DNA from 2 places in the Luteimonas sp. e5 genome. Region 2 is predicted to be linked to the other one. Evidence: predicted binding sites of a transcription regulator. Region 2 holds the regulator's gene; the other holds the start of a gene.
The links. Region 2 encodes HrcA, which represses chaperone genes, less so after heat shock. Its sites were predicted from a motif close to TTNGCACTCNNNNNNNNNGAGTGCNAA; they were not measured.
Positions count from the first base shown of each region.

Region 1: the regulator HrcA is predicted to act here: its motif matches at 2,826-2,852, upstream of rpoH (RNA polymerase sigma factor RpoH).

Region 1 is NZ_JBSTRX010000003.1:308,286-313,742, reverse strand. It holds partial or broken gene ACW11F_RS10560 (ankyrin repeat domain-containing protein) at 1-1,609, opposite strand, end outside; gene ACW11F_RS10555 (YcgL domain-containing protein) at 2,364-2,636, opposite strand; gene rpoH (RNA polymerase sigma factor RpoH) at 2,863-3,744, shown strand; gene ACW11F_RS10545 (serine hydrolase domain-containing protein) at 3,835-4,953, opposite strand; gene ACW11F_RS10540 (primosomal protein N') at 5,069-5,457, opposite strand, start outside.
Region 2 is NZ_JBSTRX010000001.1:593,985-599,441, reverse strand. It holds gene dnaJ (molecular chaperone DnaJ) at 1-677, opposite strand, end outside; gene dnaK (molecular chaperone DnaK) at 754-2,688, opposite strand; gene grpE (nucleotide exchange factor GrpE) at 2,791-3,288, opposite strand; gene hrcA (heat-inducible transcriptional repressor HrcA) at 3,360-4,397, opposite strand; gene recN (DNA repair protein RecN) at 4,474-5,457, shown strand, end outside.

The DNA of each region.
Region 1 (5,457 bases), on a different contig from region 2:
TGGCCGGCTGCGCGCCATGCCGCAGCAGCTGGCGCAGCAGTGCGGCCTGGCCGAAGGTGGCGGCCAGGTGCAGCGGGGCAAGGCCGCGGCTGTCGCCGCGATTGGGATCGGCGCCGCGTGCCAGCAACTCGCCGGCGAGGCGGGTCCAGTCCAGGCGCAGGGCCAGGGCCAGCGGAGCATCGCCACGCGCATCGGGGGCGAAGGCATCGGCACCGGCATCGACCAAGCGCAGGGCAAGTTCTTCGGCCGCCTGCGTTGTCACGCGTGTACGCAGGCAGGCGGCAAGGTAACGGGCCAGGCCAGCACGCCCGCCGGGACTGGCGCCGGCATCGAGCAGCACGCGGATGGCGTTGCGTGCGTCGGCATCGCCGGCCTGGTCGAGCAGCAGGAACAGGGCGCTGTCGCCTGCCGGATCACGTGCATCAAGCGGCGGGTGCTGGCTCAGCAGCAGGGGCAGGTGGGCAGGCACGCGGGCGGCGACATCCAGCAGGGTGCGGCCCAGTTCTTCGGGTTCCAGCAGTGCCGCGACCTCCGCCACTGCCGTGCACTCCCCGTCCTCCAGTGCATCCAGCATCAATTGCATCGGCGGTCGCGCGCTTTCGCCATCGTCATCGCGCGCCACGCCGGGCAGCGGGCAGGTCGGGTCGAGTGCAGCAACCAGTGCCCAGCGGCCCTGTTCGATCGCCACGTCCAGCGTGCTGCGTCCGCTGGCATCGGGGCGTCGTGGATCCAGCCCGAGCTCGCGCAACCATGTCAACAGGCCGGCATCCGCATGGCCGCCGGCAAGCGCATGCGCCAGGGCATCGCGCTCCTGCAGGTCGCGCGCATGGGCGTCGGCCCCGGCGTCGAGCAGGGCCTCGAGTACCGCGCGGCGGCCACTGCCGGCGGCAAGCAGCCAGGCATCCATGCCGTCCCCGTCGCGGCGAGCGGCATCGGCGCCGGCGTCGAGCAGAGCCTGCGTGATCAGGAGGTGCCCGGCTGCCGCGGCATGCAGCAGTGCGCTGCGTCCGGCCTGGTCATGGGCATCGACCGCGGCCTTGCGCTGCAACAGGAACTCGACTCCGGCCGGGTCGTCGTCTTCGCCGCTGGCGGCCGCGATCAGCACCGGCTCGCCACCTGCCGGATGCGGCTGTGCACCGCGTTCGACGAGGAACCGGGCCAGGCGCCAGTTGCCGGCCTGGCAGGCCATCGCCAGCGGTGATTGGCGTGCATGGTTGAGGGCGTCGATCTGCGCGCCGGCATCCAGCAGCAGCGCGGCAACGCCGGGGTCGGTGCTGCGCGCGGCATGGTGCAGCGGGGTATTGCCCTCGGCATCCTGCTCGCGCGCATCCGCGCCATTGGCGAGCAGGGTCATCACCGCTTCGGGGCGGCCATGCCAGCTGTCGCGGGTGGCAGCGAGCAGCACCCCGGGGCGGCCGTCGCCGGCCGCGATCGGGGCGCCACGCTCGATCAACGCACGCAGCAGGCGCAAGTCCGGCAGCACCGCGGCGAGCTGCGCCAGACTGCGCTGGTCACGTTCGTCGGCGTCGGGCATGGCCAGGGCATCGGCACCATCGGCCAGCAACTGCAACGCGTGCTCGACGCGGCCACCGCGCGCGGCTTCGAACAGTTCGGCAGTGGCGCGGGCCGGGTCGATCGGGGTCGCGGACCCGCCTGCGGCGGCTTCCGTCGTGGCGGGCGTGGTTGTGGCCGGCAACGCGGTGACGTCGGCATCGCCTGCCGCGTCGCGCAGCGCCTCCAGTTCGATGCGCTCGGCATTGCGCAGTGGCTTGCTGGTGAGGGCTTCGGCGCGGGCAATGCGGCTGGCCGGTCGGCGCAGGCGCGGCAGCAGCGGCAGGGCAAGCACCAGCGTCAGCACCGCGGCCAGGCCCCAGCGCGCGCCGGCGGGCAGCAGGCTGGTCCAGCCCAGTGCCAGGCCGCCGGCCACCAGCAGCGTCAGCGGCAGCGCCACGTACAGCCCGTGCCAGGGTGTCGGATCACGCGTGGCCTTTTGCCGCCAGTCGCTGTCCACGCCATGCCGGCCCGTGGCAATGCCCGACCACAGTGGCCAGCTGCGCCAGGCGGCCAGCAACAGGCCGGCCAGCACGGCGGACGTGGTCAGTGCCGCAGCCAGGCTGCCACGCGCGGCCAGGGCCGAGAGTGGCCAGGTGAGCAGCAGCGAGGCCGTGCCGAACACGATCAGCCACGGCCCGGCGACGGCGCGCAGGGCGGGCTTCCAGGCATGCTCATTCACCGCCAGGGCAACGAGCAGTGCACCGGCCGCGACCGGCAGCAGCGCCATGCGCCCCGCCAGCGGAGCCAGCAGCACCAGCAGCAGGGCAGGCAGTGCCCAGCCGGGGCGGAGGGCAGCGGCCGCTCGTGCCTCAGGCATCGGTGCCCCAGTCCGTGCTCATCGGGTCGTCCGCCGTGGACGGCGGGAATTGCAGGTGGAAGCCGCGCACGGCCAGGTTTTCCATCACTTCGACCGCGTTTTCGCGTGCCAGCCGGCGCTCCGGGCCCAGCTTCACCTCGAGCACGAATTCGAGCGGGCCCAGCTGCGTGCGCAGAGGCTCGGGCAGGCGCGAGAAGCCTTCGCGCTCGGCCAGGAACACATAGGTATCGGCGCGCTTGAGGCTTTTGTAGACGTGGGCGAGCATCGGGATCGAAACTGCGAAGCAGGCCACATTGTGCGCGAAAGCGTGCGGGTATTGAAATGCACGCGGTCAATGCCGATGTCATGCACCGCTCACTCTGCGGCAACACATGGGCTGTCAGGCTGCATCTGCACCCGCGCGGACATGGTCGTTGTGTTGCATGAATGGAACAGAACGCTGTTGTTCGTGCGGTTAGCACTCATCGATGCCGACTGCTAAAATTGCCGCCATGACTGAAAACATCCAGACCTTGGACTATCCGCTGATCTCCAACAACCTGCCGATGCCGAGCATCGGCACGCTGGATTCCTACATCGGCGCGGTGTACCAGATTCCGGTGCTGTCGCAGGAGGAAGAGCAGCAGCTGGCGCGCCGGCTGCGCGACGACAACGACCTGTCCGCGGCACAGAACCTGATCCTCGCCCACCTGCGCTTCGTGGTGCACGTGGCGCGTGGCTACAGCGGTTACGGCCTGCAACTGGGCGATCTGATCCAGGAAGGCAACATCGGCCTGATGAAGGCGGTCAAGCGCTTCGACCCGGATGTCGGCGTGCGCCTGGTCAGCTTCGCGGTGCACTGGATCCGCGCCGAGATGCACGAGTTCATCATCAAGAACTGGCGCATCGTCAAGGTGGCCACCACCAAGGCGCAGCGCAAGCTGTTCTTCAACCTGCGCAAATCGCGCACCCGCCTGGGCTGGATGAATGCCGAGGAAGTGCGCACCGTGGCCGCCGACCTCAACGTGCCCGAGGCCGAGGTGCTGGAGATGGAAGCGCGCCTGTCCGGGCGCGACATCGGCTTCGACCTGCCCGAAGGCGATGACGAGGACCATGCCCCGGCCTCGCCGGTGACCTGGTTGGCGAGCGAGGTCGAGGATCCCTCGCAGGCCTACGAGCGCGTGGACAGCGAAGACCACCAGCTCGCCCTGCTGCGCGAAAGCCTGTCGGGCCTGGATGCACGCAGCCGCGACATCATCAAGCGGCGTTGGCTGGACGACGAGAACAAGGTCACCCTGCAGGAGCTGGCGGACGAATACGGCGTCAGCGCCGAGCGCATCCGCCAGATCGAGGCCGCCGCGCTGAAGAAGATGAAGGCGCTGTTCGTCGCCTGAGGCGTCCTGCCCGATCCGCTGCATACGAAACGGCCCGCATGAGCGGGCCGTTTGCATGGCGGCAGCACCCGTGGACGGGCAGCGCTGGCCTCAGGGCGGGATCGCCTCCGCCGGCACCACCGCCAGGCTCGGGCGCACCGCGCGCACGATCTCGCCGGCGAGGGTCGCGGCATCGGTATCGCTGCTGTTGGAGAGCACCGTCACGACAAGCCCGGACTGCGGATAGCGCACCACGAAATTGCGGAAACCGCGGGTGGTGCCGCTGTGCCACCAGCGCACGCCGCCGCCATCGAGGTCGTCGATGAACCAGCCCAGGCCATAACGTGCGCCAACCGCGCCCGGGGCATCCGCGCTGAACATGGCCTCGTGCAACGGCGCCGGCAGCAGGCGGCCGGCGAACAGGGCGCGTTGCCATTTCATCAGGTCATCGAGCGAGGAATACACCCCGCCATCGCCCAGCGTCGCGCTGGTCACGCTCTTGTCGTCGCGAACGTAGCCATTGCCGTCCGGTGCGGGGCTGTGGCCCCAGGCGCGGTGTGCGATGTGCGCGTCCGCGGCATAGGTCCGGGTATGACGCATGCCCAGCGGGCGGAAGATGCGCTGCTGCAGGAACTCGCCATAGGCCATGCCCGAGCGCCGCTCCACGATCAGCGCCAGCAGCACGTAGGCCGAGTTGCTGTAGCGCCATTGGCTGCCGGGCGCAAACAGCGGGACGTCGGTGAGCTGCAGGTATTCCAGCACTTCGGCATCCAGCACCTGCTGCGTGCGCTCGGGTTCGATCAGGCCTTCGTAATCGGGCAGGCCCGAGCGATGGCGCAGCATCTGCTCGATGGTGATGTCGCGGCCATAGGCCGGGAACTCCGGCAGCACCTCGGTCAGTGATTCGTCAAGTCGCAACTTGCCGTCGGCGACCAGCAGCAGCGTGGCCATCGCGGTGAACTGTTTGCTCACCGAGGCAAGGCGGAAGTTGCTGCGTGCATCCAGCGGCTCGCGTGGTTCGAGGCTCGCCAGGCCCACGCTGCGCCGGTAACGCAGCTTGCCGTTTTCGACGATGGCCACGTTCACCCCCGGCCGTTCGCCGGCATACGGTGCCAGCAGCGCATCCACCTGCGCCTGCCACGGTGGCCGCGCCATCGCCTCGGCGGCGAGCGCCGCCAGGGGCAGCAGGCCGATCCCGCATAGCACCCGCGCCCATCTCCTGCGTCGCATGCCGCCTCCACTTTCGATCGAGTGACCAACACCACTATGCGTGGTGGACGCCGGGTTGCCAAGCCGGACCCTGCGGGCGTTTGTCATGCCGCGTGCCGGGGTGGTCGATATGGACTCAATACAGATCCACCGGATCCACATCCAGCGACCAGCGCACGCGACGTGCGTCGGGCAGCGCATGCAGCTGCGGCATCACTGCCTGCAGTGCGTGGTGCAGATCGCTGCGGCGGGTGGCGCAGAGCAGCAGTTGCAGGCGCTGGTAGCCGGCGCGGCGCGGTTGCGGTGCGGGCAGCGGGCCATGCAGCTCCAGTGCGGGTGTGCCGCCATGAAATGGCAGCGTGGCGTTCGGCAGCGCGTGTTGCAACAGTTCGCGTGCCTGCTGCAGGAAGCGCAGCGGGGTCTGCCCATCGCGTGCGTCGGCGCGCAGCAGGGCGAGGTGGGCGAAGGGCGGGAAACCGGCGGCTTCGCGCTCGTCCAGCTCTTCTTCGGCGAATGCCGGATAAC
Region 2 (5,457 bases):
CGGATGCGATCGCCAGTGTCGACCCCGGCCGGAATCTCGACTTCCAGCTTCTTTTCCTCCTGCACCCGGCCATTGCCGTGGCACGTCTTGCACGGGGTGGCGATGACCTGGCCGCGCCCCATGCATTGCGGACAGGTCTGCTGCATGCGGAACGGGCCGCGCTGCATCACCACCTGGCCGTGGCCGGCGCACTGGCCGCAGGTCTCCAGCCGCCCGTCCTCCGAGCCCGAGCCGTCACAGCTGCCGCATTCGGCCAGCGTCGGCAGCTCGATGGTCTTGCTGGCCCCGGCCACCGCTTCCTCGAGGTCGAGATCGAGCCGATAACCGACATCGGCGCCACGGCGTGGCCGCTGCGCACCCATGCCGGCACCGAAGATGTTGCCGAAGATGTCACCGAAGATGTCGCCGACATCATGGAAACCCGGCCCGGCGCCGCCACCCATGCCGTGCTCGAAAGCGGCATGGCCGTGCTGGTCGTAGGCGCGGCGCTTGCCGGCATCGGACAGCACTTCATAGGCTTCCTTGCATTCCTTGAACGCGGCCTCGGCTTCGGCCACGTTGTCCGGGTTGCGGTCCGGGTGATGGCGCGCGGCGGCACGCCGGTAGGCCACCTTCAGTTCGGCTTCGCTGGCGCTGCGCGACACGCCCAGCACTTCGTAGTAATCGCGCTTGCTCATGGCTGCTGCATGTTCCGCTGTGGCTTACGCAAACGGGCAGACCTCGCGGCCTGCCCGTCGCGCGGCACGGCCTGGATCAGGCCTTCTTCTCGTCGTCGTCCTTGACCTCGGTGAACTCGGCATCGACCACGTCGTCGCTGCCGCCCGAAGGCTGCTGCGGGCCGCCCTCGCCACCGGCATCGCCGCCGGCGGACTGTGCGGCGACCGCGGCGAACAGTGCCTGCGCGGCTTCTTCCAGCGCCTTGGACTTGGCTTCGATCTGCGCCTTGTCATCGGCCTTGACCGCACCTTCCAGGTCGGCGATGGCGGTTTCGGCGCGGCCGATCACGTCGCCCGGCACCTTGTCGCCGTTGTCCTTGATCGCGCTGCGCGTGGTGTGGATCAGCGCATCGGCCTGGTTGCGTGCGGCGACCAGCTCCTGGAACTTGCGGTCATCCTCGCGGTGCGCCTCGGCATCCTGCACCATGCGCTGGATTTCCTCGTCGGACAGGCCCGAGCCGGCCTTGATCTCGACCTTCTGCTCCTTGCCGGTCTTCTTGTCCTTGGCGGTGACATGCACGATGCCGTTGGCGTCGATGTCGAAGCTGACCTCGATCTGCGGCACGCCACGCGGCGCGGGCTCGATCCCGGTCAGGTCGAAGCGCGCCAGCGACTTGTTGAACTGCGCCTGCTCGCGCTCGCCCTGCAGCACGTGCACGGTGACCGCGCTCTGGTTGTCGTCGGCGGTGGAGAAGGTCTGCGAGGCCTTGGTCGGGATGGTGGTGTTCTTCTCGATGATCTTGGTGAACACGCCGCCCAGGGTTTCGATGCCGAGCGAGAGCGGGGTCACGTCCAGCAGCAGCACGTCCTTGACGTCGCCGGCGAGCACGCCGCCCTGGATCGCGGCGCCGATGGCGACCGCTTCGTCCGGGTTGACGTCCTTGCGCGGTTCCTTGCCGAAGAACTCCGACACCGCCTGCTGCACGCGCGGCATGCGCGTCTGGCCACCGACCAGGATGATCTCGCCGATGTCGCTGGCCTTGAGGCCGGCGTCGTTCAGCGCCACCTTGCACGGCTCGATGGTCTTCTTCACCAGGTCATCCACCAGCGCCTCGAGCTTGGCCCGGGTCAGCTTGATGTTGAGGTGCTTGGGGCCGCTGGCATCGGCGGTGACGTACGGCAGGTTGACGTCGGTCTGCTGCGCGCTGGACAGCTCGATCTTGGCGCGCTCGGCGGCATCCTTCAGCCGCTGCAGCGCCAGCGGATCCTTGCGCAGGTCCACGCCGTCGGACTTCTGGAACTCGTCGACCAGATAGTCGATCACGCGCTTGTCGAAGTCCTCGCCACCGAGGAAGGTGTCGCCGTTGGTGGCCAGCACTTCGAACTGCTTTTCGCCATCGACGTCGGCGATCTCGATGATCGACACGTCGAAGGTGCCGCCGCCGAGGTCGTACACCGCGATCTTGCGATCACCGCCGTCCTTGTCCAGGCCATAGGCCAGCGCGGCCGCGGTCGGCTCGTTGATGATGCGCTTGACGTCGAGGCCGGCGATGCGGCCGGCGTCCTTGGTCGCCTGGCGCTGCGAATCGTTGAAGTAGGCCGGCACGGTGATCACCGCCTCGGTGACCTTCTCGCCGAGGAAGTCCTCGGCGGTCTTCTTCATCTTCTCCAACACCTTGGCGCTGACTTCCTGCGGCGCCAGCTTGCGCCCCTCGCTGGTTTCCACCCAGGCATCGCCATTGTCATGGCCGATGATCGCGTAGGGCACCAGTTCGAGGTCCTTCTTCACTTCCGCATCGGTGAACTTGCGCCCGATCAGGCGCTTGACCGCGAAGAAGGTGTTCTTGGGATTGGTCACCGCCTGGCGCTTGGCCGGCGCGCCGACCAGCACCTCGCCGTCGCGGGTCCAGGCGACGACCGAAGGCGTGGTGCGGTCGCCTTCGGCGTTTTCGATGACGCGGGCCTTGCCGCCGTCCATCACCGCGACGCAGGAGTTGGTGGTACCGAGGTCGATGCCGATGATCTTGGCCATGAGTGGATTGCCTCTTTGGGTAATGTGGCGGCGTTGCCGCGATGAGTGCTATCTGGGGTTTGCTGGCGACGTTTCAAGGGCCGCCGGACTGCGCGGGTGCGGTCAGGGGGCGACCATCACCATCGCCGGGCGCAACAGGCGCTCGTTGAGCGCGTAGCCCTTCTGGAACAGCTGCGCGACCGCGCCCGAAGGCACGCCTTCGACCGCCATCTGGCTGACCGCGTTGTGCTTTTCCGGGTCGAACGCCGCACCCGGCTCGGGCGCGATTTCGGCCAGGCCATGCTTGCCGGTCACCGCGTGCAGTTGCTTGAGGGTCAGTTCCAGGCCGGCGCGCAGCGGGTCGTCCGCGGCGGCACTGGCAAGGCCGGCTTCGAGCGCGTCGAACACCGGGATCATGTCGGCGAGCAGGCGTTCGTTGGCGAAGCGCCGCGCCTGCTCGATTTCACGCTCCAGGCGCTTGCGCCGGTTCTCCAGATCCGCGCGATCAAGCAGCGATTGCGCCTGCAGCTGTTCCAGTTCGGCCTTGAGCAGCTCGATCTGCTCGGCCTGCGGATCCTGTGGCGCTTCGGCCTGCGGGTCGAATTCGGGTTCGGTGGTCATCGGGACGTCCATGAAGGGGCGATCAACCCGGACGTGAGGTCGCCGGGTTGCGCTTTCAAGGCATGCCCGGCTCAGCGCCCGCCGATCGCCTCGCCGAGCACGTCGGCGGTGGCCTGCACCACCGGAATCACCCGCTCGTAGGCCATCCGCGTCGGCCCGATCACGCCGAGCACGCCGAGCACCTCGCCGTCGCGGCCATACGGCGCGGCGACCAGTGCGGTCTGCTCCAGCGGCGCCAACCCGGTTTCCTCGCCGATGAAAATGCGCACGCCGGGTGCATGCAGGGTGCGTTCGAGCAGCTGCAGGATGTCGCGCTTGCGGGCGAACGCCTCGAACAGCTCGCGCAGACGGTCGACATCGCTGATCGCCTGCGCGCCCATCAGGCGGGTCTGTCCGGCCAGCAGCAAGTCCTCCTCCTCGCCGTCGGGCGCCAGCAGCGCCTGTTCGGCCAGCGCCACCGCCTGTGTCAACAGCGTCTGCATGCGGTCGCGCGCGGATTTCAGTTCGGCCAGCAGCTGCCGGTGGATGTGCTGCAGCGGCTGCCCGGCGAAATGCGCATTGAGGTAGTTGGCCACCTCCTCCAGCGTGGCCGGCGCATAGGCCTGGCCCAGCTCCAGCACGCGGTTCTGCACGCTGCCGTCATGCAGCACCAGGATCGCCAGCACGCGATGCTCGTCGAGGGTGACGAAATCGATGTAACGGAACGCAAGCGAGGTGGTGCGTGGCGCGGCCACCACACCGACGAAACGGCTCATCGCCGAGAGCAGCTGCGATGCGCTGCCGAGCAGCTGGCGGGTGTCGCCGGGCGCGGCCAGCTCGCTGCGCAGGCGCTCGAGCTCGGCCGCCTGCAGCGGATGGCATTGCAGCAGGCTGTCGACGAACACGCGATAGCCGCGGGTGGTCGGCACGCGGCCGGCGGACGTATGCGGCGAGGCGAGCAGCCCCTGCTCTTCCAGATCGGCGAGGATGTTGCGGATGGTTGCCGGGCTGACCTGCAGCCCGGCGTGCTTGGCCAGGGTCTGCGAACCGACCGGCGCGCCATCGGCGATGTGGCGCGAAATCAGGGTGCGCAGCAGCTGGCGGGCGCGCGGGTCGAGACTCTCGTTCATGACGTCTATATGGGACCATTCGCCGTCGCGTGCAAGCGTCGCGGGGATTGCGACGGACGCTGTTTAGAATCTCACCATGCTGACCCGCCTGACAATCGCCGATTTCGCCGTGGTGCGCGCCGCGGAACTGCAGTTCGACGCCGGCATGACGGTGATTTCCGGCGAAACCGGGGCCGGCAAGTCGTTGCTGGTCGATGCGCTGGGCTTCCTCTGCGGCCAGCGCGCCGATGCCGGCATGGTGCGCCACGGCGCCGAGCGTGCCGAACTGGTGGCCGAATTCGACTTGCGCGATGCGCCCACCGCCACCGCCTGGCTGCGCGACGCGGAAATGGACGAGGACGGCGAATGCCGGCTGCGCCGCGTGCTGCGCGCCGACGGTGGTTCGCGGGCATGGATCAATGGCCGCGCCGCCAGTGCCTCGCAACTGGCCGAACTGGGTGCACGGCTGGTGGAAATCCACGGCCAGCATGCGCAGCAGGCGCTGCTGACGCGGCCCGCGCAGCTGGCACTGGTGGATGCCCATGGCGGCCACGGTGCACTGCTGGAAGAAGTCGCCGGCCTCGCCGCACGCTGGCGCGAGCGGCGCCGGCAGCGCGAGGAGTGCGCGGCGCAGGGCGATCCCGCGCAGCGCCTCGAATTCCTGCGTCACGCGCTGGACGAACTGCAGGCCGAGGCCCTCGATGCCGCCAGCCTGGAGGCGCTGGACGCCGACCATCGGCGTCATGCGCATGGCGCGGAACTGGCGGCGGCCAACAGCGCGGCGCTGGCGTTGCTCGACGAAGCGGATGAAGCCAATGCCATCGGCCTGCTGCATCGTGCGCGGGAGACGCTGGCCGAAGTGTCCGCGCACGAACCGCGTCTGGCTGAAATCGAACAGATGCTGGAATCGGCCGCGATCGCGCTGGATGAGGGCGTCGCCGCGCTGGGCCGCCTTGGCGACGCACTCGACCTTGACCCCGCCCGCTTCGAGGAGCTCGACCAGCGCCTGCAACGCCTGCATGCGCTGGCGCGCAAGCATCGGGTCGGCATCGGTGAACTGGAGGCGGTGCGCGAGCGCATC